3 regions of the Mesorhizobium sp. M8A.F.Ca.ET.165.01.1.1 genome follow, and region 1 is predicted to be linked to each of the others. Evidence: predicted binding sites of a transcription regulator. Region 1 holds the regulator's gene; each other region holds the start of a gene.
What was found. Region 1 encodes PhoB, which activates phosphate uptake and scavenging genes when phosphate is short. Its sites were predicted from a motif close to TGTCATNNANCTGTCAT; they were not measured.
Positions count from the first base shown of each region.

Region 2: the regulator PhoB is predicted to act here: its motif matches at 5,826-5,842, upstream of EN808_RS32970 (esterase-like activity of phytase family protein).
Region 3: the regulator PhoB is predicted to act here: its motif matches at 6,611-6,627, upstream of phnF (phosphonate metabolism transcriptional regulator PhnF).

Region 1 is NZ_SRTH01000012.1:170,014-179,774, reverse strand. It holds gene EN808_RS26505 (ATP-binding cassette domain-containing protein) at 1-335, opposite strand, end outside; gene EN808_RS26500 (sugar ABC transporter permease) at 346-1,698, opposite strand; gene xylF (D-xylose ABC transporter substrate-binding protein) at 1,840-2,880, opposite strand; gene EN808_RS26490 (ROK family protein) at 3,145-4,389, shown strand; gene phoB (phosphate regulon transcriptional regulator PhoB) at 4,655-5,344, opposite strand; gene phoU (phosphate signaling complex protein PhoU) at 5,363-6,070, opposite strand; gene pstB (phosphate ABC transporter ATP-binding protein PstB) at 6,096-6,899, opposite strand; gene pstA (phosphate ABC transporter permease PstA) at 6,896-7,747, opposite strand; gene pstC (phosphate ABC transporter permease subunit PstC) at 7,751-8,734, opposite strand; gene pstS (phosphate ABC transporter substrate-binding protein PstS) at 8,801-9,761, opposite strand, start outside.
Region 2 is NZ_SRTH01000024.1:50,281-60,041, reverse strand. It holds gene EN808_RS32995 (UvrD-helicase domain-containing protein) at 1-441, shown strand, start outside; gene EN808_RS32990 (hypothetical protein) at 481-795, opposite strand; gene EN808_RS32985 (DUF4239 domain-containing protein) at 851-1,606, opposite strand; gene EN808_RS32980 (trimethylamine methyltransferase family protein) at 1,697-3,250, opposite strand; gene EN808_RS32975 (FAD-dependent oxidoreductase) at 3,264-5,675, opposite strand; gene EN808_RS32970 (esterase-like activity of phytase family protein) at 5,955-7,424, shown strand; gene EN808_RS32960 (MATE family efflux transporter) at 7,745-9,205, shown strand; gene EN808_RS32955 (MFS transporter) at 9,236-9,761, opposite strand, start outside.
Region 3 is NZ_SRTH01000001.1:222,036-231,796, forward strand. It holds gene phnC (phosphonate ABC transporter ATP-binding protein) at 1-35, opposite strand, end outside; gene EN808_RS01125 (DUF1868 domain-containing protein) at 165-875, opposite strand; gene EN808_RS01130 (DapH/DapD/GlmU-related protein) at 1,022-1,639, opposite strand; gene phnL (phosphonate C-P lyase system protein PhnL) at 1,636-2,343, opposite strand; gene phnK (phosphonate C-P lyase system protein PhnK) at 2,663-3,439, opposite strand; gene EN808_RS01145 (alpha-D-ribose 1-methylphosphonate 5-phosphate C-P-lyase PhnJ) at 3,436-4,347, opposite strand; gene EN808_RS01150 (carbon-phosphorus lyase complex subunit PhnI) at 4,344-5,456, opposite strand; gene phnH (phosphonate C-P lyase system protein PhnH) at 5,459-6,070, opposite strand; gene phnG (phosphonate C-P lyase system protein PhnG) at 6,070-6,531, opposite strand; gene phnF (phosphonate metabolism transcriptional regulator PhnF) at 6,642-7,391, shown strand; gene EN808_RS01170 (zinc-binding alcohol dehydrogenase family protein) at 7,400-8,416, opposite strand; gene EN808_RS01175 (ABC transporter permease) at 8,494-9,462, opposite strand; gene EN808_RS01180 (sugar ABC transporter ATP-binding protein) at 9,459-9,761, opposite strand, start outside.

The sequences.
Region 1 (9,761 bases):
GCATCGACATTGTCGGCCAGCGCCAGCGTCTGGTAGATCGTCTCGATGCCGTATTTCTTGGCGTCGCGCGGGTTGGAGATCGCTGCCTCCTCGCCATTGACGAAGATCTGGCCGGCATCGCGCTTGTAGGCACCGGACAGGATCTTGATCAGCGTCGACTTGCCGGCGCCGTTGTGGCCGAGCAGCGCTACGACCTCGCCCGGGAAAAGGTCGATCGACGCGTCGTCGACGGCACGGATGCCGCCGAAGGCGATCGAGATGTTGCGCATGTCGACCAGCGGCGTGCCCATGGGGGCGGTTGCGGGGGCAGTTGCGGGAGCGGTTTTGTCAGCCATGATCGTATCCCTAAACCCGCTTGCGATAGACGGTATCGAGCCACACCGCGATGACCAGCACGGCGCCGACGACGATGCTCTGCAGCGGCGAGTCGACGCCGAGCAGCACCATGCCCGACTGCAGCGACTGCATCAGCAATGCGCCGAGCATGGCGCCGATGATCGTTCCCGAGCCGCCGGCAAGCGACGTGCCGCCGATGACGGCCGCGGCAATGACGAGCAGCTCGTCCAATGTGCCAAGCACATTGGTGGAGGAGTTCTGCCGGGCCGACGAAATGGCGGCTGCGATCGTGGCCAGCACGCCCATGATCATGAACACCTTCATGGTGATCCAGCGCGTGTTGATGCCGGCGAGATTGGCCGCTTCCGGATTGCCGCCTATGGCAAAGACATAACGGCCGAAACGGGTGCGGTTGGTGATGAAGGTCATGACCAGGCCGACGGCGACCGCCATCAGCACCGGTATCGCGATGCCGTGGGCGATGAACAGGCCGCCCTCGGGTACGGTGATGTTGTTGGCGGCCGCGTAGCGGTTCACGATGCCGATCGGCCATGGATAGGAGTTGGCCAGCCAGACCGCGCCCATGATGACGGCGCAGGTGACGGCGCCGAGCAGCGTCTCGGCCCAGACCGGCCGCAGCGGGAAGCGGAAGCGCTTGCGCTGCACGCGCCCGTTGAACAGCGCGAACACGACGGCCAGGCAGGCGACGATGCCCACGACCCAGCTCCAGGTGGCGCCGATCGATCCGGCCGGGCCGCCGCCCATCAGCTGGAAGGTGGCGTCGAGCGGTGCCACCGTCTGGCCTGACGTGACCCACCAGGCGGCGCCGCGCCAGACCAGCAGGCCGCCCAGCGTGACGATGAAGGCCGGCACTTCGAGATAGGCAATGACGAAGCCCTGGAAGGCGCCGATCAAAAGGCCGAGCGCCAGGCCGATGACCAGAGCCAGGACCCAGATCCATGGGTTGCCGAGTTCAAGCCCCACGAACCGAACCAGGAAATGCACCTGCGCAAAACCCATGACCATGCCGATCAGGCCCTCGGCGGAACCGACGGACAGGTCGATGTTGCGCATGACGATGACCAGCACCATGCCACAAGCCATGATGGCGACCGCGGACGTCTGCACCGACAGGTTCCACAGATTGCGCGGCGTGAGAAACGTGCGGCTGTCGAAATCGAGCGGATTGACGCCGAGACGCAGGCTCGAAATCACATGCAGCGCGACCCAGATCAGCAGCAGGGCGCCGATCATGCCGAGCATGCGGGTGTCGATCTCGGTCGCCTTCAGGAACCGGGCGACCCCGCCGAGTTCCGAGGCGCGCGCGGTATCGGCCTGCGGGTTGGACGTCGTATCGGTCATGATTTCCTCCAACCGGCTGGCCGTCTACGCGGATGCCGAAGCCAGCCTAGAAGCTATCCGCGTGATGCGGAAACACAAATCTTTTTGAGAAAACGCCGCGGCTTTGGGCCGCGGCGCCTTCATTTCTTCAAGCGGTCAAACTCAGTTGCAGGCCGCAACGCTGCCGGCGGCGACGCCCGCGCAGACTTCGTCCTTCTTGATCCAGCCGGCGTCGATGACGAGGTTGAGATTATCCTTGGTGATGGCGACCGGGGTCAGGAACAGCGACTTGACGGTGTTGCCGCCAGGCGTCGTGAAGTCCTTCACGCCGGCGATGTCGGTCATCTTCTTGCCGTCGGCGAGCTGCGAGGCGATCTCGGCGGCGTTCTTGCCGAGTTCACGGGCGTCCTTCCACACCGACACGGTCTGGGTGCCGAGCGCGATGCGGTTGAGCGCGGCGTGGTCGCCGTCCTGGCCAGAGACCGGCACGGTGCCGGCGAGCCCCTGCGCCGTCAGCGCCGCGACGACGCCGCCGGCGGTGCCGTCATTGGCCGCGACCACCGCGTCGACCTTGTTGTCATTGGCGGTGAGGAACTGCTCCATGTTCTTCTGGGCGTTGGCGGGCAGCCAGCCGTCCGTATAGGCCTCGCCGACATTCTTGATCTTGCCCGAGTCGATGGCTTCCTTCAGCACTTCCATCGAGCCCGAGAACAGGAAGTCGGCATTCGGGTCGGCACCCGAGCCCTTGATGAAGACGTAGTTGCCTTCAGGCTTCACCTTGAACACTTCGCGGGCCTGCATGCGGCCGACTTCCTTGTTGTCGAAGGTCAGGTAGAAGACGTCCTTGTTTTCGATCAGGCGGTCATAGCCGACGACCGGAATGCCCTCGTCGAGCGCTTTCTGCACCGCCGGACCGATGGCCGAGGCATCCTGCGCCAGGATGATCAGCGAATTGGCGCCCTGCGAAATCAGGCTCTCGACATCGGTCAGCTGCTTGCCGGGATTGGACTGCGCATCGGCGGAAATGTACTTGTCGCCCGCGGCCTCGATCGCCTTCTTCATGGCGGCCTCGTCGGTCTTCCAGCGCTCTTCCTGGAAGTTGGACCAGGAAACGCCGATGACCTTGTCCTTCGCCTGCGCGACCGACACCAGTGTCAGCGACATGGCGACACCCGCCAGGATGGCGGCTGTGAATCTCTTCATGATATCCTCCCTGCGCCGCGTATGGCGCGACCAAACTGGCCCGAAGGCCGGCACAAAGGCTCTATTTTTTCGAGCCTCGAAAAAACACTGGTCCATCACCGGAACACTGTCAACATCGATTCTGATGGATTTTGAGGTGCCGGAAATTTTTTTTCGAGCCTCGCAATAAATAAATGACAGCACCGGCCGCTTCTGCCAGTGTTTGACCCTGTTGCCGGAGGTATTCGAGGGGGATCAAGAACCGCGGCAACCGGGAGGGAAAGCATGTCGGTGGGAATCCGCCACGACGATCTGCGCCGGCGCAACCGCGCAATGGTGATTGCAGCCGTGCGCCGGGATGGTCAGCCCTCGCGCACCGAGATCGCCGCCACCACTGGCCTCAGCCACTCGACCATATCGGCGATATCCGCCGACCTGATCGGCGAAGGTATCCTGACCGAAGGCAAGCCGAACGAGGCCGGCTCACTCAAACGCGGCCGGCCGCAGGTTGGCCTCGGCCTCAACCCCGAGGCCGCGGCTGTGATGACCGTGGTGCTGTCGCTGAATTTCCTATCCGTCGCCGTCATCGATTATGCCGGCCAGGTGGTCGCCGAGGAACAGCGCCGGCTGGACACGCTGACCATGTCGCGCGAGGCTCTGATCGGCGAATGCACGGCAATAGTGCGCCGCCGCATCGAGGACCCCGATCTCGATGTCCGCAGTGTTGCCCGCATCGCGCTGGCGATCCAGGGCATCACCGACACCGAGGCGCGTGCCATGCTGTGGTCGCCGATCACGCCGCAGACGGACATTGCCTTCGCCGACATACTCGAAGCCGAATTCGGCATCCCCGCCACCATGGAGAACGACTGCAACATGATGGCGGTGGCGTTGCGCTGGCGCGACCCTCAACGCTACCGCGACGACTTCATCGCCATCCTGCTCTCGCACGGCATCGGCATGGGCCTGGTGCTCAAGGGCGAACTGTTCACCGGCACCCATTCATCGGGCGGCGAATTCGGCCACATGATCCATCGCCCGGGCGGCGCGCTCTGCCGTTGCGGGCGGCGCGGCTGCGTCGAGGCCTATGCCGGCAACTATGCCATCTGGCGTAATGCCAGGCAGCTTGGCGAGGACGCCGAACCGGTCGCCGATGTCAGCGACGCGCAGATGCGGACACTCGCCGCGACGGCAAGGGAGAAAGACGGACCGGAGCGCGAAGCCTATCGCAAGGCGGGCGAGGCGCTGGGCTATGGGCTGGGCAGCCTGTTCGCGCTGATCGACCCGGCGCCGGTCGCCATGGTCGGTGTCAGTGCCGCCGCCTTCGATCTGATCGAGCCGGCCTTGCGCGAGGCCATCGCCCAGACCGCCGGCGGCCAGCATTCGGAATCGATTTCCTTCGACACCGAGCCGAACGAACTGCCGCTGATTCGCGAAGGCTGCGCCATGCGCGCCTTGACCTTCGTCGACCAGGAGATTTTCGCGCCGGGCGTGCAGGCGAGAGGCAGTGCTGGGAAGAGCGTGGCCTGAGCGAACGCTCCGGTGAATCACCACCAATGCTGGAGGTTGGCCGAGCGCCCTCAAGGTCGTCATCCCTGGGCGGAGCAGCCGCGAAGCGGCGTCGCGGAGACCCTGGGATCCATGCCGTGACCTCGATCGTAGAGTGCAACGGCGCAGAATTCTGCACTGCGGCGACGCGTCGAGGTCCCGGCATGGATCCTCGGGTCTGCGCCGCGTCGCTTCGCTCCTTGCTCCGCTCGTGGATGACGAAGTCAGGGGCGTAGCCGCCCTCGACCTAGTCTTCCCTGATCGCGTAGCCCGCGCCGCGGATGGTGCGGATGACGTCGGGCATGCGGCCATTGTTGACCGCCTTGCGCAGGCGACCGACATGCACGTCCACCGTGCGCTCGTCGATATAGATCGTCTCGCCCCAGACATTGTCGAGCAACTGGCTGCGCGAGAACACCCGGCCGGGATGGCGCATCATGAATTCGAGCAGCCGGAACTCGGTCGGTCCGAGCCGGATTTCGCTCTTCTTGCGATAGACCCGGTGCGATTCACGGTCGAGCACGATGTCGCCGACCTTGAGCACGCTGGACAGCACTTCCGGCTTGGCGCGACGCAGCAGCGCCTTGACCCGGGCCATGAATTCCGGCGTCGAGAACGGCTTGACCAGATAGTCGTCGGCGCCGGTCGAAAGGCCACGCACGCGGTCGCTCTCCTCACCGCGCGCCGTGAGCATGATGATCGGCAACCTCTCGGTCTCGGGCCGCATTCGCAGGCGCCGACAGAGTTCGATGCCGGAAACAGCCGGCACCATCCAGTCGAGCACCAGGAGGTCGGGCACATTCTCCTGGAGGCGGATCTCGGCTTCGTCGCCGCGCGTCACCACCTCGACCTGGTAGCCTTCCGATTCCAGATTGTAGCGGAGGAGCACGCCGAGCGGCTCCTCGTCCTCCACCACCATGATGCGTGGCGCGATCATTGGCAGATCATCCTATCGTCAAGCCGCCGGCGCCGACATCGCCGTCTCGTCCTGCTTCGGACGATTGGCGGGCAGTTGCGTTCCGGTCAGCACATAATACGCATTCTCGGCGATGTTGGTCACATGGTCGCCGATGCGCTCGAGATTCTTGGCGCAGAACAAGAGATGCGTGCAAGCCGTGATGTTGCGCGGATCCTCCATCATGTAGGTCAGCAGTTCGCGGAACACCGAGGTGTATTTGACGTCGATGCGTTCGTCGTCATTCCTGAGCTTGGCGAGGGCGGCGGCATCGCCGGCCGCATATTCCTCGACCACGCCCTGCACCTGGATCAGCACCAGCTGCGCCATGGAGTCGATCGAGTGCGACAGGTCGCGCGGCGTCGCGGTGAGACCGACGGAACCGACACGCTTGGCGATGTTCTTGGCAAGGTCGCCGATGCGCTCGAGGTCGCCCGCCATGCGGATCGAGCCGACGACATGACGCAGATCGTCGGCCATCGGCTGGCGCTTGGCGATCAGGGTGATGGCGCGGTCGTCGAGTTCGCGCTGGCGCGCATCCATGATGGCGTCGTCGGAGACGACGCGCTGTGCCAGCGCGTTGTCGGAATTCAGCAGAGCCTTGGTGGCGCCGCCGACCATCGTGCCGGCGAGATCGCCCATGTCGCTGATCAGCCTGCTGATCTGTCCGAGATCCTCATCGAAGGCTGCGACTGTGTGTTCGGCCATGATCCTGGTCCTCGTATGCGTGATATCAGCCGAAGCGGCCGGTGATGTAGTCCTGCGTGCGCTTCTCGCGAGGCGACGTGAAGATCTTCTCGGTCTTGTCGAATTCGACCAGTTCGCCCAGATACATGAACGCCGTCTGGCGCGACACGCGCGCCGCCTGCTGCATGTTGTGGGTGACGATGACGATCGTATAGTCGGCCTGCAGCTCGTCGATCAGTTCCTCGATCTTGGCGGTCGACAGCGGATCGAGCGCCGAGGCTGGTTCGTCGAGCAGGATGACTTCCGGCTTCACCGCCACGGTGCGGGCGATGCAAAGACGCTGCTGCTGGCCGCCCGACAGGCTGAGGCCGCTGGCGTTGAGCTTGTCCTTGACCTCGGTCCACAATGCCGCGCGCTTCAGCGCCTGTTCGACACGGCCGTCCATCTCGGACTTGCTGATCTTCTCGTAGAGACGGACGCCGAAAGCGATGTTCTCGTAGATCGACATCGGGAACGGCGTCGGCTTCTGGAACACCATGCCGATCTTGGTGCGCAGGAGATTGAGATCCTGCGAGCGGTCGAGGATGTTCTGGCCGTCGAGCAGCACCTGGCCGTCGGCGCTCTGCTTCGGGTAGAGCTCGTAGATGCGGTTGAAGACGCGCAGCAGCGTCGACTTCCCGCAGCCCGACGGGCCGATGAAGGCGGTGACGCTGCGCTCGGGCAGCGACAGGCTGATATCCTTCAACGCCTTCGACTGGCCGTAGTAGAAGTTGAGGTTCTTGACCTCGATCTTGGCCTTATCCACGGCCACTTCGGGCGTGTTCAACTCGGTGGACAACATCGGTTTCATCTGTCCTCTCTGCGTCCGGTAAGGCTGCGGGCGAAAATGCTCAGGCCGAGAACCGTCAGGGTGATTATGAGTGCGCCGGTCCATGCCAGTTGCTGCCATTCCTCATAGGGGCTGAGAGCGAACTGGAAGATGGTGACAGGCAGGCTGGCCATCGGCGCGTTGAGATTGCTCGACCAGAACTGGTTGTTGAGCGCGGTGAAGAGCAGCGGCGCCGTCTCGCCGGAGATGCGGGCGATGGCGAGCAATATGCCGGTGACGATGCCGGAGAGCGCGGCGCGGTAAGCGACAGATTTGATGACCACCCAGCGCGGCGCGCCGATCGCGGTGCCGGCTTCACGCAGCGCGTTCGGCACCAGGTTGAGCATGTCCTCGGTGGTGCGCACCACGACCGGAATGACCAGGATGGCCAGCGCAACGGCGCCGGCAATGGCGGAGAAATGTCCCATCGGCCGCACCATCAGCTCGTAGACGAACAGGCCGATGATGATCGATGGCGCCGACAACAGGATATCGTTGATGAAGCGCACGATGGTGGTGAGCTTGGAGAAGCGGCCGTATTCGGCCATGTAGGTACCGGCGAGCACGCCGATCGGCGTGCCGACGATCACGGCGATGATCGTCATCACCACGCTGCCGTAGATGGCATTGAGCAGGCCGCCGGCGTCGCCGGGCGGAGGCGTCATTTCGGTGAACACGGCCAGCGAGACGCCGGACAGGCCCTTGTAGAGCAGCGCGCCGAGGATAAGCGCCAGCCAGGCGAGGCCAATGCCGGCGGCGACGACGCACAGCGTCATCATCACGCCATTCCTGCGCTTGCGGCTTTGGTGAAGCGATGCGGCTGTGGACATCGGTCAGGCTCCCGTATGGGCGTCGATGCGCATCAGCATGTAGCGTGCGATGGCAAGGATGAGGAAGGTGATGACGAACAGGATCAGGCCGAGCGCCACCAGCGAGGAGGTGTAGAGATCGCCAACGGCTTCGGTGAATTCGTTGGCGATGGTCGCCGAGATCGTCGTGGCGGGCGCGAACAGCGAAGTCGAGATGCGGTGCGCGTTGCCGATGACGAAAGTGACGGCCATCGTTTCGCCGAGCGCACGGCCAAGGGCGAGCATGACGCCGCCCATGATACCGATCCGGGTATAGGGAATGACCACGCGCCGCGTCACTTCCCAGGTCGTGCAACCGATGCCGTAGGCCGACTCTTTCAGCACCGACGGCACCGTGTCGAACACGTCCTTGGTGATCGAGGTGATGAAAGGCAGGATCATGATGGCGAGGATCATCGCCGAGGTGAGCAGGCCGATACCATAGGGCGGGCCGGCAAACAGATTGTTGAGCCCGGGAACACCATGGAACAGCCAGATGATAAAGGGTTGCACCGTCGTCTGCAGGAACGGTGCCAGCACGAACAGGCCCCAGATCCCGTAGATGATCGAGGGGATGCCGGCGAGCAGTTCGACCGCCATACCAATCGGGCGCCGCAATGCGCGCGGGCAAAGTTCGGTGAGAAAGATCGCGATGCCAATGCCGAGCGGCACGGCAATCAGGATGGCGATGGCGGATGTGATGATGGTGCCGTAGATGGGCGCCAGCGCACCGAATTTCTCGGTCACCGGGTTCCAGCTTTCCGTGGTCAGAAAGGAGAAGCCGAAGGTTGAGAGCGCTTGCCAGGAACCGGCAAACAACGAGATGGCGACGCCGCCAAGCAGGACCAGAACCAGGATCGCGGCGGCACGGGTCGCCGCATGGAAGATCGTGTCCGTCAGCGCGAAACGTCTGACGATGGCATCGCGCGAGCCCTTGATGGCTGGCAAGGCTTCCTGGACAGCACTCATGTCAAGCTCGGCTCTTTGTGTTGAGAAAAAGGAGCGCCGCGTAAAGCGGCGCTCCTTCGGGTGATGTTACTCGCCAGCGTAGACCGGCTTGCCGCCGGCCTGGATGTCGGCCTTCCACGAAGCCTTGATCAGGTCGACGACGCTGTCGGGGATCGACACGTAGTCGAGCGCCTTGGCGGTTTCCTTGCCGTCCTTGTAGGCCCAGGCAAAGAACTTCAGCGCTTCGCCGGTGGCGGCGGCATCGTCCGGAGCCTTGTGGATCAGCACCCAGGTCGAGGCGGCGATCGGCCAGGTGGCGTCGCCGGGCTCGTTGGTGATGATGACGTTGAAGTTCTTGGCAGTCTTGAAGTCGGCATTCGAAGCGGCGGCGCCGAAGGACTCGAGCGACGGCTCGACGACCTTGCCGGCTGCATTCAGCATCTTGGAGTAGGACAGCTTGTTCTGCTTGGCATAGGCATATTCGACGTAGCCGATGCCGCCGTCGGTCTGCTTGACGGTGTTGGCAACGCCTTCGCTGCCCTTGGCGCCGACGCCGGTCGGCCATTCGACAGCCGTGTCCGAACCAACCTTGTCCTTCCAGTCGGGCGAGAGCTTCACGAGGTAGTCGGTGAAGTTGAAGGTGGTGCCCGAGCCGTCCGAACGATGCACGACGGCGATCGCGGTCGACGGCAGGGTGAGCGAGGGGTTCAGCGCCCTGATCGCGGCGTCATCCCAGGTGGTGATGGCGCCGAGATAGATCTGGGCCAGCGTCTTGCCGTCGAGGACGAGTTCGCCCGGCTTGATGCCCGTGAGGTTGACGATCGGCACGATGCCGCCCATCACCATCGGGAACTGCACGAGGCCGTTCTTTTCCAGATCGGCGTCGGACATCGGCTTGTCGGTGGCGCCGAAGGTCACGGTCTTGGCGATGACCTGCTTGATGCCGCCGCCCGAGCCGATCGACTGATAGTTGAGGCCGATGCCGGTGTCCTTCTTGTAGGTGTCGGCCCATTTGGCGAACACCGGATAGATGAAGGTCGAGCCGGCG
Region 2 (9,761 bases), on a different contig from region 1:
CAAGGGGCAGGAAGACAGAACCCGTATGGCGCCTCGCGCTTCGACAATATCGGCGGCAATTCGGGCGGCACGGAAAGATCCGGCGCCTTCTCCAACACCTATTCGACACCGGGCTGGCAGCGCGCGCAGGCCAACCGCACCGAGGCGACCGACCGCAACTGGGGCACGCGCTCGGGCCATCAGATCGAACGCATCGGCTATGGCGAGACAGACTCCGGCTACGGCGCCGGCCGCACCAGCGTAAAGGGCCGCACCATCGACGGCGAACTGGTCGCCAAATCCGTCTCCGACACGCCGTCGGCCTTCAGCGTCGGCGACCGCGTCTTCCACCAGAAATTCGGCAACGGCAACATCGCGGCCATCGAAGGCAACAAGCTGACCATCGACTTCGACAAGGCCGGCCAGAAACGCGTGTTGGACGGGTTTGTAGCGGCGGTGTGAGTTGGGGCCGTGGCTTTGACAAGAAGCCGGCGAAGGCGTTCAATCCACCTTCTTTTCGCCCCTCTCGCCGGCCTTCACGATATCCCCTGTCGTAAACAGGATTTCCTTCAGTTCCGCGCGCCAGTCCGCCTTCTGGCGCAGCAGGAATTCGAGGTCCATGCCGAAATGCTTGAACTCCTCGCTCTGCGCGTTCTTCATGATCGCCTTGGCTTGCGGGTCCTTCTCCACCGACATGCGCTGTTCGTACCAGCCGATCGCTTCCGCCTCCTCGATCAGCGAGGCGATCATGCGGGCGAAGGTGCGCACTTGCTGCGACAGTTCTTCCGGCGGTTCGTGATACTGGTCGAAACCCATGTCGTCCTCCATTGGCCATCCCCATGAATGTCTGGGGAATGCCGCCGGTTCCGCATCATCGCTGCAATTCCGCCAAGGCCCGCTCCAGCGGCGCTGACGAAATCTGGATCGGGCCGGAGAACGCCACATCCATGTCCAGGATCAGGTAGATCGCCCCGGCGATCAGCGCGGCCGAGACCATGAAGGTCGCGGCAGTGATCGCATTCCTCGGCGCCCTGAACCCGAAACTGGCGAAGATCAGCGCCAGCCACGTAACCAGCATGACGATCAGCGGCCAGGGGATCGTGCCCTCCGACTGCTCGATCAGCACCCAGCGCAGTTCCAGCACTTTCTGCAGCCGCTGACGGGCGTCCTGCAAGACGGAGGCGCGCGCGGCGTCGGCCGGCGGCAGCGCGCTCAACCGTGTGCCGATCTCCGTCAACAGATGTTCGGACAGCTCGTTGCCGGCGGCAGGCGTCTCGTCGCCCTGCATGGCATCGGCCACCACCCCCTGCACATAGGCGACCAGCGGCTGGCGCACCGTGTCGGTTTGCGGTCCGTATTGGCGCAGGGTCCTGTCGAGCAGGATCAGCTCCGTCGCATAGGCATGCACATTGTGATCGATCGATTCGAAGGTGTTCTTGGCCGAGTTGATCATCAGCCCAAGCATCAGCGAGGTCATCACCCCGAACAGGTTGGCTGCGAGCCGGACCACGGCATTCGTATCGTCGTCGCGATGCCTGACCGGCATCCTGGGCCAGACCGCCATGGCGGCGAAAGCTGCCCCCGCCAGGCACAGGAAGATCACCGTTGCGATCAAAGCTTCGCGCATGCCGTTCATTTCTGCACGAGACGCGCGGATTGCCAATGGCTGCTGGAATTGAGCCAGCCGCAGACGTCTTGGCGTGCGTTTTGCCGGCCTTCAGGAAACCGGCGCCGCTCCACCCTCTTCGGTGCGCCGGGCGATGAACGCGTCGAGCATACCTGACGTGGCGGCGGCCGAGGCGGGCGGCTCGAAATCGGCAAGGATGCGTTTCCAGATGCCGGTGGCGCGTTCGGTGGCGTTCTTCGAACCGCTTTGCGTCCAGTTGCCGAAATTCGACCAGTCGGCCACCAGCGGTTCGTAGAAGGCGGTGCGGTAGCGCGCCATCGTATGGCCGGCCGAGAAAAAGTGGCCGCCCGGCTGCACTTCGGCGATCGCCTCGAAGCCTATCGCGTCGTCGTCGCCGGGCGTCGCGGCACAGAGTTCCGCCACCGTCTGCAGCGCCTCGATATCGGTCACCAGCTTTTCCAGCGAAACGCTCAAGCCTCCTTCCAGCCAGCCGGCCGCATGGATGCAGACGGTGGCGCCCGACAGCACCGAGCCCCATAGCGCGAACTGCGTCTCGTGCGCCGCCTGCGCGTCCGAGATGTTGGCCGCGCTGCCGCCACCGGAGCGCCATGGCAGACCGGTGAAGCGTGCCAGCTGGCCCGCACCCAGTGTGGCTTTGACGTGCTCCGGCGTGCCGAACGCCGGTGCGCCCGATTTCATGTCGACATTGGAGGAGAAGGAACCGTAGACCACCGGCGCGCCCGGCCGCACGATCTGCGCCAGCGTCAGCCCAGCCAGTGCTTCGGCATGCTGCAGGGTCAGGGCGCCGGCCACCGTGATCGGCGCCATCGCCCCGGCCAGGCAGAACGGCGTGATGATCAGCACCTGCCCCGCCTTGGCGAAATCGATGATGCCTTGCGCCATGGGAATGTCGAGCTGGCGCGGCGAGTTTGTGTTGATGACGGTGTAGCAATGCGCGCCGGAGCGGAACTCGTCTTCGGACAGCCCGCGGGCCAGCCTGATCATCTCGAAACTGTCATCGACCTGCGGCGTGCCGCGCGCGAACACGAATGGGAACTTGTCCGACAAGGTCAGTTGCGCCCGGTTGACGGCATAGTGGCGAAAACGATTGTCGATGTCCTGCGGCTCGATGCACGGCCCCAGCATGTGCAAGACATCGAAATGCTGCACCAGCTTGATGAGTTCTTCGAAGGCGACCAGCGTTCCGGGCCGCCGGCCGCGGTCGAGATCGGTGACGTTGGGCGCGCCGGAGCCCGCCAGGAATGTCATGGAACCCAGTTCGAGCGACAAATCGCGAGCACGCGCGCCTGCATTGGCGTGGATCGATCGCGGCGCCGAGGCCAAGGCTGCCATCACCATGTCGCGGCCGATGCGCACCATGTCGGTGTCCAGATCGACCAGCGCGCCGGCGCGGGCGAGCACTTCGCGCGCCTGCGGCAGCAGCACCTTGATGCCGAGCTCTTCCAGCACCCGCAGCGCCGTGTCGTGGATCGACGCCACCTGGTCGTCGGAAAAGATCGGCTGCGGCAGGAACGGGTTCTTCAGCGACCGGTAATTGGGCTTGCGGCTGGATTCGCTGCCCGCCTCGCCGGTGCGTCCGCGCCGGCGTTCGCGCCTGCTGTCTCGTGCCGCCTCATCGATCATCGGAAGTTCCTCCTCATTGCCGCATCGCCTTGCCCTGGGGATCATAGGGCGAGGCAGAGATGACGCGCGCAGGCCGTTCGACGCCGACAATGTGTACCGAAAGCGCCGTCCCCTCCCCGGCGAAATCGTCGTCCACCAACGCCAGCGCGACGCTCTTGCCGATCGTGTAGCCGAATCCGCCCGAGGTGACGAAGCCGACGCGCCGGCCGCCATGCCAGACCGGCTCGAAGCCGCTGGCATCGGCATCGACGGCGTCGATCTCCAGCGTCACGATCCGCTGCGCGGCGCCGGCGTCTCGTTCCTTCAGCGCCGCGTCGCGGCCGACGAAATCGCCCTTGTCGAAGGCGATGAAACGATCGAGCCCGGTCTGGCCGGGCGTGTAGCCCTGCGTGAATTCGCGCGACCAGATGCCGAAGCTCTTCTCCAGCCTGAGCGCATTGAGCGCGTAATAGCCGATCTCGGCCAGGCCGAGGTCCTCGCCGGCGGCAAGCAGCGTTTCGCGCAATGTGGCGTGCATGGTCATGGGGCAGCTGATCTCGAAGCCGAGTTCGCCGGCGATGGAGAGACGGGCAACCCGCGTGTGCACCATGCCGACATCGAACGCGCCGCAGGCCATGAACGGCAGCGCCTTGCCCGACACGTCCTGATGCGTCGTTCGTTCCAGGATCTTGCGCGCATTCGGTCCGGTCAGCAGGAAGCCGCTCATGGCATCCGAAATGTCGGTGACCGTGACGCCCTCTCGCGCCTGTCTCTCGAACCAGCGCAGGTGGAACTCCCGGAGATAATAGGAGCCCGTCAGCCAATAGTCGCCGCCGCCCCAGTTGATGACGGTCAGATCGCCCTTCAACCGCCCGTCCGGCCCGAGCATGGGCGCCAGCCGCGCCTGGCCGGCTTTCGGCAGCCGGCAGGCGAGCAGCCGGTCGAGCCACGCCTCGGCGCCCGGCCCTGAAATCGCGTAGCGCGAATAGGCCGAGATATCGATGAGGCCGGCGGCACGGCGCACCTGCAGCGCTTCGTCGCCGACGATGTCGAAGGCGTTGGAGCGCTTGAGCGTCGTGTTCTCGCAAAAACCCATCGGCGCGAAATAGGCCGGGATTTCCAGCCCCCAGGAGGCCGTCCATTCGCAGCCGGCAGCAGCCATGCCGTCATAGGCGCCCGGGCGCTTCAAAGGCCGGCCCGCCGGCAATCGCTCATTGGGAAAGGTCATGACGAAGCGGCGTGAATAGAACTGGCGTGTCGTCTGCCTGAGATATTCGCGGTTGGCGGCGAAGGCGCCGTAGCGGGCGATGTCCATGCCGAAGATGTCGGCCTGCGGCTCGCCGTAAATCATCCACTCGGCCAGCGACTTGCCGACGCCGCCGCCCTGGCTGAAGCCGGCCATGACGCCGCAGGCGACCCAGTAATTTTTCAAGCCGCGCACCGGACCGACGATCGGATTGCCGTCGGGGGTGAAGGTGAAGGCGCCGTTGACCCATTTGCGGATGCCGGCCGTCGCCAGGCAGGGAAAGCGTTCATGCGTCTTGGCGAGTTCCGGGCTGATGCGGTCGATGTCTTCCGGGATCAGCTCGATGCCATAGTCCCACGGCGCGCCGTCCATGTTCCAGTGCTTCGGGTTCTGCTCGTAAACACCGAGCAGCACGCCCTTGCGCTCCTGGCGCAGGTAGGAGAAGCCGTCGAGATCGACGGCGAGGCCGATTTCGCTGTCCAGCGCCGCGATCTCGGGAATGTCCTCGGTGACGAAATAATGGTGCTCCATCGGTGTCACCGGCAGGTCGACGCCAGCCATGCGGCCGAGCTGCTTGGCCCATAACCCGCCGGCGTTGACGACATGCTCGGCAACGATGGTGCCCTGCTCGGTGACGACATCCCACTGGCCGTCGGCGCGCGCCTTCAGCTCGACCACGCGGTTGCGCAGGATGACATCGGCGCCACGCTTCTTGGCGGCGCCGGCATAGGCGTGCGTCGTGCCGTATGGATCGAGATGGCCTTCGTTGGAGTCATGAAGGCCGCCGAGCACGCCGGTGACGTCGACGATCGGGCAGATCGCCTTGATCTCGTCGGGCGTAACCAGCCGGGCCGTCTCGATGCCGACCGACTGGAACACCGCCCAGGCCGATTTCAGCCACTCCCAGCGCGCCGGATCACTGGCGATGTTGACGCCGCCGGTCATGTGCAGCCCGATATCCCAGCCGGATTCGGCCTCGATCTCGCGGTAGAGGTTGATGGTGTAGTCCTGCAGCGCAGCGACATTGGGATCGGCGTTGAGCGCATGGAAACCGGCCGCCGCGTGCCAGGTCGAGCCGGCGGTCAGTTCGGCGCGCTCGATCAGCGCCACATCGCTCCAGCCGAACCGCGTCAGGTGGTAGAGCACCGAGGCGCCCACCACGCCACCCCCAATGACAACTGCGCGGTAGTGCGACTTCAAGACTTCCTCCCGGTCTGTCAGAGCCAGCACTCTATATGCACTGTACATAAGTGTCTAGTACGTTGAATGCGGCAGATGGGCCATCAGCAATCTCATGCCGTCCAGCGTTTCATCGGCACTTGGAGACCGCTGCTGGTCGGCATGGCGCGCTGTCACGCAAGCATCATGTTGACGCCTTAGATCGCTTTCGGGGAGGCGCGCGCGGCATCATCGATGCGGCACCTCTTTCCGTTTGTCCTTCGGCCGCTCCGGCATGCTTCGTCACAAAGAGGATTGTCCATGAAACATCTGTCCCGAACCGCCTCGCTCGGCGTCGCCCTGGCCTTTTTCACCGCTCTCACCCCGGCGCTTGCCGACGGCGTGGCCTACATCAACAAGGGCCTGGTCGGCGTCGGTCGCATCCCGGCCGACCAGCGCGGCAAGTTCGGCGAGACCTTCGGCTCGGGCTCCGGCATGGCGATCGACACATCCGGCTGGACACATGATGCGGGCACCTACAAGGGATCGCTCTGGCTCCTGCCCGACCGTGGCTACAATGTCGCCGGCACCACCGACTACCGGCCGCGCCTCAACACCATCGGCATCGAGTTCACGCCTCTCGCGCCGGGCGCTGCTCCCGCCGCCGGCCAGGAGCAGACGGGCGTCAAGGCGACGCTTGCCGAAACCATGCTTCTCACCGACGACAAGGGCGCCGATGCCACCGGCCTCGATCCGCTGTCGGATGTGCGCCCGGCCGCCGGCGACATGCCGATGCTGCCCGTCGCCACCAACGGCAAGCTCGCCCTCGACACTGAGGCTATCGTGCGGCTGCCCGACGGTTCGATGTTCATCTCCGACGAGTACGGCCCCAACATCTACAGGTTCTCCGCGCAAGGCCGCCTGATGTCGGCGACCCAGCCGCCGGCGGCCCTCGTGCCGATGCGCAAGGGCGCGCCGAACTTCTCCTCCGACAATCCCGGCCCTGGCGCCGCCGATCCTGATCCGAAGGATCCCGAAACCGGGCGCCAGAACAACCAGGGCCTCGAAGGCATGGCGATGACGCCGGACGGCAAGTTCCTGATCGCCGTGCTGCAGTCGGCTCCGAGGCAGGATGGCGGCGATTCGCCCTCGACACGGCAGAATACCCGGGCGCTGGTCTATGATGCCTCCGACCTCGCCCATCTGAAGCTCGCGCATGAATATGTCGTGCCGCTGCCGGTGTTCAAGGATGCCAAGGGCAAGACCAAGGTCGCCGCGCAAAGCGAGATCGTGGCGCTTTCGGACACGTCCTTCCTGATGCTGGCGCGCGACAGCGGCAACGGCCAGGGCCTGAAGAAGGGTGACGCGTCACTCTACCGCCAGATCAACATCGTCGACCTGTCCGGCGCGACCGACATCGCCGGCGGGCCTTTCGATGCCGCCGACAAGCCGGTCGCGCCCAAGGGCGTGCTCGACCCGTCGGTGACGCCGGCCAAGCTAACACCGTTCATCGACATCAACGACGCCGCTGAGCTTGGCCGCTTCGGCCTGCACAATGGTGGGGCGAAGGACCACAATGAGCTCTCGGAAAAGTGGGAAGCGATGTCGGTCGCCAGCGTCCTCGATCCGAAGCTGCCCGACGACTATTTCCTGTTCGTCGGCAACGACAATGACTTCCTCGCCCAGGACGGCTTCCAGGTCGGCGCCCCCTACAAGGCCGATGACGGCGCCGATGTCGACACCATGTTCCTGGTCTATCGGGTGACGCTGCCGGGTCTCGGCAAGAAGTAACGATCACCGCACAAGCGGGCGCGCCTGGCGCGTCCGCCTGAGCAGGTCGTGAAGGCAGTTACTTCAAGAACGCGGCGTCCTTCGGCACGCCCGCATCGATCGGCTTGGCCGTCCTGCTCGACACGGCCATGATCTTGCCGGCGGCCGACAGGTTGGGCCGCACGAAGACCTGGGCGGGCTCCGTTGACCCGGCTGTCGAGGTCGATGATGTCCCATCATGGCGCGAGCGCCTTGGACCGTCCGCCTACATCGACCTGTCAGGTTGAATCTGCGATCATCGCGCACCGGACTAGAGATAGGCCTTAGTTATGGACGAAAAAATGCCCGCGCGTCGGCGCACCGGCGACCTGACCAGCGGCCCGATCCCGCGCACGCTGCTGCTGTTCGCCCTGCCGGTGCTCGGCTCCAATGTGCTGCAATCGCTGAACGGCTCGGTCAATGCCGTCTGGGTGGGCCGATTCCTCGGCGAATCGGCGCTGACCGCGACCTCCAACGCCAACCTCGTTCTGTTCCTGATCCTCGGCACGGTGTTCGGCATCGGCATGGCGGCCACCATCCTGGTGGCGCAGTCGGTCGGCGCTCGCGACCTGCCCGAGGCGCGCCGCATCGTCGGCACCAGCGCCACTTTCTTTTTCCTCGTTTCGGTGGTGTTCGCGGTCTTCGGCTGGATCTGGGTCGATGCCATCCTGGGCGCGCTTGGCACGCCGGCCGACGCCTTGCCGCTGGCGCGCTCCTACCTGCGCATCATCTTCGTCGCCGTGCCGATGATGAACCTTCTGTCCTTCGTCATGACCGTGCTGCGCGGTGCCGGAGATTCCCGCACGCCCTTCATCTTCATGGCGCTGGCGGTGGTGCTCGACATCGTGCTCAATCCCCTGCTCATCCGCGGCATCGGCCCGTTTCCCGAACTCGGCATCGCGGGTTCCGCCACCTCGACGCTGATCGGCCAGACCGTGAGCGTCATCGCCATCCTCGTCGTGCTCTATGCGCGCAAGCATCCGTTGCGGCTGGCCGGCGCCAATCTCGCTCTGCTGCGCCCGGATCCGGCATTGCTGCGCATCGTCGTCTTCAAGGGCGTGCCGATGGGCTTGCAGATGATCGTCATCTCGGCGGCGGCGCTGACGGTGATGGGCATCGTCAACTCCTATGGTTCGCAGGTCGCCGCCGCCTACGGCATCGCCGCGCAGCTCTGGACCTACATCCAGATGCCGGCACTCGCCATCGGCGCCGCGGTCTCTTCCATGGCGGCGCAGAATGTCGGCGCGGGCCGCTGGGACCGGATCGGCCGCGTTGCCGCCTCCGGTGTCGGCTTCAACCTCGTCCTGACCGGCGCCCTCGTCGCGCTGCTATGGGTCTTCGACCGCTCGATCCTGGGCCTGTTCCTGAGCAGTGACAGCGCCGCCATCGATATCGCCGCCCACATCAACACCGTCGCGTCCTGGTCGTTCATCCTGTTCGGCATCACCATCGTGCTGTTCGCCACGGTGCGCGCCACGGGGGCCGTGATGCCGCCGCTGATCATCCTGGTGATCTCGGTGCTCATCGTGCGCACCGGATTCGCCTATTACATGCGCGGCGTGATCGGCGAGGAAGCACTGTGGTGGAGTTTCCCGGCCGGTTCGATCGCCTCGCTGGTCCTGGCCGCGGCCTACTACCGCTTCGGCGGCTGGCGCAGCTTGCACATGATCGAGAACAGGCCGGCTGCCGGCGAACCGCCCGACACCGGCCTTGGCATGCCGCGCCAGCGCGCGAACATGACGCCTGAAACGCCGCACGGGTGAAGCACGGCTGCCGGCCAGTTGACGGCTGTCTCAGCGTTTTTGTCTGAGCCCGAAGGCAAGCGCCACCAGCGCGAAGACGATGATCATGACCGCGAAGGCCAGGCTCGCCGCGACAGGGCTGGCATAGGTCGACACGACGCCGATGCCGATGACAGGCAGGGCGTTGCCGACAAAGCAGCAGACGAAGAAGCTGGACACCACTTCGGCACGGCGATCCTGCGGCGCGATCTCGTTCACCACCTGCAGGCCACCTCGGTAGCCAAGTGCGGCCACGACACCGCAGCAGGCCGTCGCCACGATCATCAGTGCCATCGAGGCCAGCATCTGCGCCGCCACCACCAGCAGCACGCTTGGGATCATCAAGGCCAGGGCGGCCAGCATGGCCTTGCTGCTCTGCACACGCATCAGCGCCACGATGCTGGCCGCCGCGACGATCGCCAGTTCAAAGAACAGAGCGCCGGCAACGGCATGGTTTGCCTCGTGCAGCTGCTGCGCCAGGATGCTCGGCGCCAACGCGGCATAGAAGCCGACCAACGCCATCGCGCCGAAACCGGTC
Region 3 (9,761 bases), on a different contig from region 1:
CCGCGGATTTCGAGCGTGGCAGAGCTTGCTGACATGGGCTGGTTCCAGTCCGGTCCATATTGATCGTCAGGCACTCGCCTAACGCAGCCACATGAACCTGCCATGTCGCCAGCATGTCAGTTTTGTTACGCTCCACAGATACGACGGCCGCGTCCTGCTGGCGATCAGCCGAGCACCAGCAATTCCTCGAAATGCTTCATGTCGCGGAATGCGCAGAAGGCGGGCGGCTTGATCTCGATCACCGGGGCCTCCCGGCCGAAAAGCGCCAGGCTCTCATCGAACAGCGCCTGCCAGGCAGCAGCCCTGTCGTCGGCGAGACGCTGGATCTGATAGGCGAAGGTGATGTGGAAGACGTAGGCGTCATGGTCGGGGTGCCGGTAGCCGAACGGCACAGCCAGTGCATCGCGCCATGCACGCATGATGCGCACATCCTCGTCGGTCGCGCCGGCAACGGTGAGGCCGCTCGGCACGATCTCGACCACCTTGATATTGAACGGGCCGGCGCCCTCGAAACCTCTCAGGCGCTCCAGATAGAGGCGGGTCATGGCGTCGATGCCGGTGTCGAGCGGAACGTCGCGCGGCCAGAAGGGCAAGCGGCGGCGATATTCGATGATGCCCTGGAACAGCGTCATGTGCAGGCTGGAAACCGGCGTGAAGGCGAGGCGGTCGGCGTCCGGCATCGCCATCATCCGATCGCGCACAGCAAGCACAACGGCTTCCGATGGTGAGCCGCTGACCAGATGGCTGACGACGGTATTGCCGGGTTCGATCAGGAAATTGCCGGAAGTGTCATAACGCGTGCCGAGATGTGTCGGCGGCATCGGATTGGAGCCGGCAAAGAATCCAGCGAGCGAGGGTCTGACAGTGTCGGGCATGGAGATCTCCTTGGGAGATGGCGTCCTGTCCGAGTCCTGTGTCAGGGATATGAACAGGACCGCCATATGACGATGATGTGAGCGGCTATGTCTCTTCACCTGACACAATTCCAGGAAAACCGGTTCTCCCTTTTCCTGGAATTGTCCTATCCCTCGTACTTCTCCAGGAACGCCTCGGCGGACAGTTCGCGGAAATCGTCGAGCGAGGCTCGCAGCCTGGCATGGTCCCAATCCCACCAGGCAAGCGCCTGGTAGCGTTCGGCGGTGCGGCGGTCGAAGCGCTCGCGGATCGGTTTGGCCGGCACGCCGGCGACGATGGTGTAGGGCGCGACGTCCCTGGAGACGACCGCTCCGGCGCCAACGGCGGCACCGTCGCCGACGGTCACGCCAGGCAGGACGGTCGAGCCGTGGCCGAGCCAGGTGTCGTGGCCGATGTTGACGCGCTTGGCGCGACGTTCAGCGAAGAATTCGCTCTCATGCTCGGCGTCATCCCAATAGTCCGACGCGCGGTAGGTGAAGTGGTGCAGCGTCGGCCGCCAGGTCGGATGGTTGGTGGCGTTGAGGCGCACGCTTGCCGCGATGTTGGCAAACTTGCCGATGGTCGCGCACCAGACGGCGCAGTCCTGCATCATGTAGGAATAGTCGCCGAGTTCGCTTTCCGACACCCGGCTGCGGTCGGCGATCTCGGTCCAGCGGCCGAGCGTCGAGTTGTGCACCTCCGCTGAGGGGTGGACCAGCGGCGTCTCCGACAATTTCCTGGTCATGCGGCGAGTTTTCCCGGGGCGAAGGCGGTGACGTCGATGATGCGGTCGGCCACCGCCTCGCGCACATCGTGGTCGTGGAAGATGCCGAGCAGGGCAACGCCGGCCAGCTTCTTGGCGGCGATGAGTTCGATCACCACGTCGCGGTTGGTGGCGTCGAGCGATGCGGTCGGCTCGTCGAGCAGCAGGATCGGATGCTCGGTGATGAAGCCGCGCGCGATGTTGACGCGCTGCTGCTCGCCGCCGGAGAAGGTTGCCGGCGGCAGCATCCAGAGTTTTTCCGGCAGGTTGAGCTGGGCCAGCAAGGCGCGGGCCTTGGCTCGGGCGGCCTCGCGCTGCTCGCCGCGTTCGACCAGCGGCTCGGCGACGACATCGAGAGCCGAGACGCGCGGCACGGTGCGCAGGAACTGGCTGACATAGCCGATCGTTTGCCGGCGAACGGAAAGCACGGTGCGCGGGCTGGCATGGGCGAGATCGATCAACCCGTCCTCGTGCGTGACGATGATCTGGCCTTCGTCGACGGCGTAGTTGCCGTAGAGCATCTTCAGGATTGAGCTCTTGCCGGCACCGGAGGGGCCGCCGAGCACGGTGCATTCTCCCGCCTTGATGGAGAAGGAGACGCCGGAGACGACAGGCAGTTTGATGCCGTCGCGCAGATGCATGGTGAAGCTCTTGGCGACGTCGGAGACAACGAGAGGAGTCGGCATCAGAAGGTTCTCCAATTGTCGTAGGTCGGCGGGAGGATACGGCTCTTTCTCCCCGTCACTATACGGGGAGAAATGTCCGGCAGGACAATGAGGGGCAGCGCCGAGGTCCGGTTGAGAAGTTGCTTTGGGCAGGGCGAGGCTAACGGGACAGCATAAGCGTCCACAGCGCGCGTTCCCGCCACGTCAGCGTCGCCCCTCATCGCCCTGCCGGGCACTTCTCCCCGTATAGTGACGGGGTGAAGGGGCCGTGTCGGGCGGTTTCGCCAATCTCCAACGTTGCAAAATGCGCTTGGCAGATGGGGGTGACCTGGTGCCATCGTCACACCTGAAGTATCGAGGAAACGAGCAATTGCGTGTAGGGCGCGCGCGGATCGTCGAGCACACGGTCGGTGAGGCCGCTTTCGACCACGCGGCCGTCCTTCATCACCATCATGCGCTGTGACAGAAGCCGCGCCACGGCAAGGTCGTGGGTGACGACGATCGCGGCAAGACCAAGGTCGGTGACCAGACCGCGCAGGAGATCAAGCAGGCGGGCCTGCACGGAAACATCGAGGCCGCCGGTCGGCTCGTCCATGAACACCAGCCGTGGCCCGGTGACGAGATTGCGGGCGATCTGCAGGCGCTGGCGCATGCCGCCGGAAAAGGCGCGGGGTTCGTCGTCGATGCGGTCTTCCTCGATCTCGACGCGCGACAGCCAGTCGACCGCAGTGGCGCGGATCTTGCCGTAATGGCGGTCTCCGACCGCCATCAGACGCTCGCCGACATTGGCGCCGGCCGAAACCGTCATGCGCAGGCCATCGGCGGGGTTCTGATGGACAAAGCCCCAGTCGGTGCGCATCAGGAAGCGGCGCTCGGCCTCGCTCATGCGGTAGAGTTCGCGGAACTGGCCGTCACGCATGCGGTAGCTGGCGGTGCCGGAGGAAGGCAGCAGCCGCGTCGACAGGCAGTTGAGCAGCGTGGTCTTGCCGGAACCGGACTCGCCGACGACAGCCAGGACTTCGCTGGGCCACAGGTCGAAGGAGACGTTGTCGCAGCCAACGCGCGAGCCGTAGAATTTGGAGAGCGCCGAGACGCGCAACAGCGGTTCGTCGGTCATTGGGCCGGCTCCATGTTTGCTGGCGCCAGATGGGTCTCGGGGGCAAGGTGGCCGCGATGGCCCTCTTCGCGCCTCTTCTCGCAGTGGTCGGTGTCGGAGCAGACGAACATGTGGCCGCCATGGTCGTCGAGGATGACCTCGTCGAGATAGACGTTCTCGGCCGCACAGAGCGCACAGGGCTGGTCGAAAGTCTGCACCTCAAACGGATGGTCCTCGAAGTCGAGGCTCACCACATCGGTGAAGGGAGGCACCGCGTAGATGCGCTTTTCGCGGCCGGCGCCGAACAGCTGCAAGGCCGGCGAGCGGTGCATTTTGGGATTGTCGAACTTCGGCGTCGGCGAGGGGTCCATGACATAACGGCCCTCGACCTTGACCGGATAGGCATAGGTGGTGGCGATGCGGCCGTGCTTGGCGATGTCCTCATAGAGCTTCACATGCATGAGGCCATACTCCTCCAGCGCATGCATCTTGCGCGTTTCGGTCTCGCGCGGCTCGAGGAAGCGCAGCGGCTCGGGAATGGGTACCTGGTAGACCAGCACCTGGCCGGCGGTCAGCGGATGCTCGGGGATGCGGTGGCGGGTCTGGATGATGCTGGCGGTGGCGGTATCGGTGGTGACAGTGACATTGGCGACCTTCTTGAAGAAGGCGCGGATCGACACAGCATTGGTGGTGTCGTCGGCGCCCTGGTCGATGACCTTCAGCACGTCGTCGGGGCCGATGATCGAGGCGGTGACCTGGACGCCGCCGGTGCCCCAACCGTAGGGCATCGGCATTTCGCGCGAGGCGAACGGCACCTGGTAGCCAGGAATGGCGATGCCCTTGAGGATCGCGCGGCGGATCATCCGCTTGGTCTGTTCGTCGAGATAGGCGAAGTTGTAGGTGGCGATGTCGGTCGGTTGCGCAGTCATTCCGCTGCCTCCTTCGTTTCTTCCGCCTTCGCTGGATTTTCGCGGGCCTCATACTCGGCGCGCATGCGGCGCACGAGGTCGAGTTCGGCCTGGAAGTCGACATAGTGCGGCAGTTTCAAATGCTCGACAAAGCCGGTCGCCTGGACATTGTCGGAATGCGAAATGACGAACTCCTCGTCCTGCGCGGCGGCGACGACGTCCTCGCCCAACTCGGAGGCGCGTAGCGCCCGGTCGCAGAGCGCCATGGCCATTGCCTTGCGCTCGCTCTGGCCGAAGACGAGACCGTAGCCGCGCGTGAATTGCGGCGGCGCCTTGGCCGAGCCCTTGAACTGGTTGACCATCTGGCATTCGGTGACCCGCACCGTGCCGAGCGGCACCGCGAAGGGCAGTTCGGGAACGTCAAGCTCCAACTCGACCTCGCCTATGCGGATCTCGCCGACAAAGGGATGGTTGCGGGCGTAGCCGCGCTGCGTGGAATAGCCGAGCGCCAGCAGGAAACCCTCGTCGCCGCGTGACAGCGCCTGCAGGCGGATGTCGCGCGCCATCGGGAATTCCAGCGGCTCGCGGGTGATGTCGCCGGGGATGTGATCCTGCGGCATCTTGCCATCGGGCTCGATCAGGCCTTCACGGGCGAGGATGGCCGAGACACGCGGCATGGGCTCGGCTTCGCGGGCGCGCTGCAAGGGCTCGGCGACATCGGCGCCGGTGGCAAGCTCGGGGTCGAGCAGGCGGTGCGTGTAGTCGAAGGTCGGGCCAAGCAGCTGGCCGCCAGGCAGGTCCTTGTAAGTCGCCGAGACGCGCCGTTCGACCAGCATCGCGCTGGTGTCGATCGGTCTGGTGTAACCGAAGCGCGGCAACGTGGTGCGGTAGGCACGCACCAGGAAAATCGCTTCGATCATGTCGCCGCGCGCCTGGACGATGGCGAGTGCGGCGAGTTCACGGTCATAGAGCGAGCCTTCGCTCATCACCCGGTCGACACCCAGCGCCAGCTGCTCGACGATCTGGTCGAGGCGGAGCGCGGGCACCGAGCGGTCACCGCGCCGGCGGTCGGCAAGCAGGCCGTGGGCGTTGGCAATGGCGGCTTCGCCACCTTTTACCGCGACATACATCTTCAAGCCTCCATCGTCTTGATGCGCGTCGTGCGCGGCAGGCAGGCTACGCCTTGCGATGTGGCGAGGACGATGTCGACGCCGCGCGGAAAGCGCTTGTTGTTTTGCTTCCACTGCTCGACGAAATGGCGCGGCATTTGTGCCGGCGCGATCGTGGCGCTGGTTTCGATGCCGGGGCCTTCGAGCAACAGCGGGGTTCCTGAAGTGAGATCGCCGACCTGCAGGATCAGCGTTGTCGATCGATCGGGATAGTCCTGCGTGCCTTGTGAGAAACCGTCGAGCGCCATCATCTCGGCCGGTGTGGCAACAAACGCGAAATGCGCGTCGGCCGGGGTGTTGGCAAGCGGCGCACCGGTGTGGAAACCAAGCCAGGAGCCGATCGCCGCGGAGGCGTGCAGGGCCGGGTCGAGCCAGAGCGGCGTGTCGTTGTCGCAGAGCGCCAGTGCAATGGCGCCTGATGTTGCCGAAAGCGGCGCCGGCGGGCGGGCCAGGCCCGGCAAGGGCTGGACGCTGCCCGGCCGCGCCATGGCGTCCATGACTGCCCGAAACACGGTCTGTGCGTTGAAGACCGGATCGGCGAAACCGCCCTCGATCGATTGTGCCGCGATATCCATCAATCTTCTCCGCGAACCATGGTGAAGAAATCCACTTTCGTCGCCGCCGTCTCGGCACGGCGTTTTTCGTGGGCAACGGTCAGAGCCGAGCGTAAGGGCGCAATGAGCCTGGTCTCGACCTCGGCGCGGCGGGCAGGGTCCTGCCAGAGCGCGTCGGCGATGGCCGCCAGCTTCGCCTTCTGCTTGTCGCGGCCAAGCGCGTAGCAATGACCGACCTGTCCGGACGGCAGCCGGACCGTGGCGCGGGTAACGGTCGCTTCGCCGACATTGAAGGGCGCGCCGCCGCCGCCGATGCGGCCACGCAGCGTGACCAGGCCGGTCTCGGGACCGCGCAGCAGCTCGGCTTGCGAAGGCAGGCCGGCCTCGTTCCAGAGCCGGACGATGTCGTCGCCGCTGGATTGCGCCAGCGTCGCCATGGCGGCTTTGCGCTCGGCCTGGTCGCGGGCTTCCTGTCCTCGCATCGGCAGCTTTCCTCTTCGCCAGATTTGTCTATTGATATAGACAACTATACAAATTATACATATTCCCTAACGCGAGTCCATGACGGGTGCGTGACAGGCGGGGGCAAAACATGATCGGGCAGCAAGCGGCCGACAGCATCGAGCGGCGCAGCGGTGTTTCACTATGGCGCCAGATCGCCGACAGGATCCTGCAAGCGATTGCCATTGGCGATTTCGCCGAAAATGCCGCGCTGCCGCCCGAAGTCGCGCTGGCCGAGCGCTACGGCGTCAACCGTCACACAGTACGCAGCGCCATATCGGCCCTCGTGCAGGAGGGCGTGCTGCGGGCCGAGCAAGGGCGCGGCACGTTCGTCTTGTCGCGCAAGCGGCTGTCCTATCCGATCGGCGCGCGTACGCGTTTCTCGGCGGGCCTGCAGGGACAGACGTCGGAACGACACATCGTGCTGCTCTCTTCATCGATCGAGCCGGCCAGCCAGCGTGTCGCCGAGGGTCTTGGCCTTGCCAGGGGCGCTGACGTGATGCGGCTGGAAACACGCGGCGAGGCCGACGGACGGTCCGTGTCGCGTGCTGCCAGCTGGTTCGATGCCAGACGCTTTGCCGGCATCGACGAGGCGATGGCGCAGACCGGTTCGATCACCGCGTCGCTCGCGCGTTTCGGCATCGACGATTATCTCAGGCAATCGACCGTGCTCTCGGCGCGCCATGCCGACGCCGCGGATCTTGCCGATCTCGATCTGCAGCCGGGCGCCATCGTGCTGGTCACGGTGGCGGTCAACGTCACGCCCGACGGCCAGCCGATCCAGTTTTCGGAGTCACGTTTTCCGGCCGAGCGGGTGGAGCTGAAGCTGTCGGCGCTGTAACGCCCCGGCTATCCGATCTCGATCACGGCCTTGATCAGGCCCGACTTTTCATGGACCCAGCGTGCGAGATCCCCTGGCGTATCGGTCAGCGTGGTCCGGTGGGTGACGAGCTTGGCCAGCGGCACGGCGCCATTGCGGATCGAGGCGGCGACATGATCGAAATCGGCGCGCAGCGCATTGCGGCTGCCGACCAGCGTCATCTCGCGCTTGTGGAACTCGGGATCGGAAAAGACGATGTCGTCCTTGACGACGCTGACCAGCACAAGCGTGCCGCCATGCGCGACATGGGCGAAGGCCGATTGCACCGAGGAGGTGTTGCCGGTGGCGTCGAAGACCACGTCGAAGCCTTCGCCACCAGTCGCGTCGCGCACCAGATCGGCAACCGGCGCTTGTGAGCCGTCAAGGACTGAGAAGCCGAGCTCGCTTGACGCGAAGCCCAGCCTTTCGCTGCTCATGTCGAGCAAGCTGACGTCGAGCCTGGCGATGCGGGCGAAGATGGCGGTGCCGAGGCCGATCGGACCGGCGCCGATGACCAGCGTGCGTGCACCGGGCTCGGAACGCGCGCGGCGCACGGCATGGGCGCCGATGGCCAGGAATTCGACGGCGGCGGCGTCGGCGAGCGACAGGCCGTTGGTGGGATAGAGGTTCTGCGTCGGCACCAGGATCTGTTCGCACATGGCGCCATCGCGATGCACGCCGAGCACTTCGATGCGCACACAGCAATTGGGCTTGCCGTGGCGGCAGGCGATGCATTTGCCGCAGGAGAGATAGGGGTTGATGATCACCGGTTCGCCGACCGCAAGACCGGCTCCTTCGCCGACTTCGACGACGGTGCCAGACACTTCGTGGCCCATGATGCGGGGGTAGGCGAGGAACGGGTGCTTGCCCTCGAAGATGTGATAGTCGGTGCCGCAGATGCCGACATGGCTGACCGCCACCAGTGCCCAGCCGGGAGGCGGCGAGCCGGGAGCGGGACGGTCTTCCAGAATGAGTTCGCCGGGCGAGCGGCAGACGACGGCTTTCATGGTTCGGTCCAATTTGGGTTTACGAAAACTCCGGCCCGTTTTGATACTGGGCCGGAGTTCGATTTTCGGTTCGTTGACTACTTGCCGCCGCGGCGGCGCAGGCCATCGAAATAGACGATGACGATGATCAGCACGCCGGTGATGACACGCTGCCAGAAGGCGTTGACGTTGAGCAGGTTGGCGCCGTTGTTGATGGTCGCCAGGATGAAGGCGCCGAGCAGTGGCCCGTGCACCGAGCCGACCGCGCCGAACAGTGAGGTGCCGCCGATCACCGACGAGGCGATCGCCTGCAGTTCCCACCCTTCGGCCTGGGTCGGGTTGCCGATGCCGATGCGCGAAGCCAAGAGCACGCCGACGAACGCCGCGCACAGACCCGACAGCGTGTAGGCCATGAAGATGGTGCGCTGGACGTTAACGCCGGACAGGCGCGAGGCCTCGGCGTTCGACCCAACCGAGAACAGATACCGGCCCCAGCGGCTGTGATGCAGGAAGACATAGGCGGGTATGCCGACCAGCAGGACCATCCAGAACAGATTAGGGACGCCGAGGAAGGAGTTGCGCGAGAATTCCTGGAAAGCATCATTGTTGATCGAAATCGAATTGCCGTTGGTCATCAAGAGGCCAATGCCGCGCAGCGACGTCAGGGTCGCCAGCGTGATGATGAAAGGCGGCAGGCCCATCTTGACGATGCCAAAACCATGGAAGAGGCCGATGGCGACGCCGACCAGCAAGGTGAGCAGGATGGCGAGGAAGACCGGGACGCCGGCGTTGATCAACATCGCGGCGATGACGGTTGCGAAGCCAACCACCGCGCCCACGGACAGATCGATGCCGCCGGTGATGATGACGAAGGTCTGGCCGACAGCCAAAATGGCGATCATCGAACCCTGGCGCAGCAGATTCGAGATGTTGTTGGCCGACGCGAAGCTCGATGTGGATAACGACAGGATGACCCACAGCAGCACCAGCAGCGCCAGCAGCGTCAGTCCGAACAGGGCGTTGTAATTGCGCTTCGGTTTTTCGGCAGGGATCGCCTCGGTGCTCATGTCTTTCCTCCCAACTTTTCTTGTTTCTCGGCGAGCGCCTGTGTGAGGATGTCCTCGTGATCGGCGGTGTGGAAGCCGTGCGTGGCCACCAGCTTGCCGCGGCGGAACACGTGCAGCGTGTCGGCCAGTTCATAGACTTCCGGCAAATAGGATGAGATCAGGATGATGCCGGCGCCCTTTGACAAGAGCGCGCTGAACAGGCGGTAGATTTCGGCCTTGGTGCCGACATCGACGCCAACCGTCGGCTCGTCGAAGATGAACAGCTTGGCGCCATGGGCCAGCCATTTGCCGATGACGAT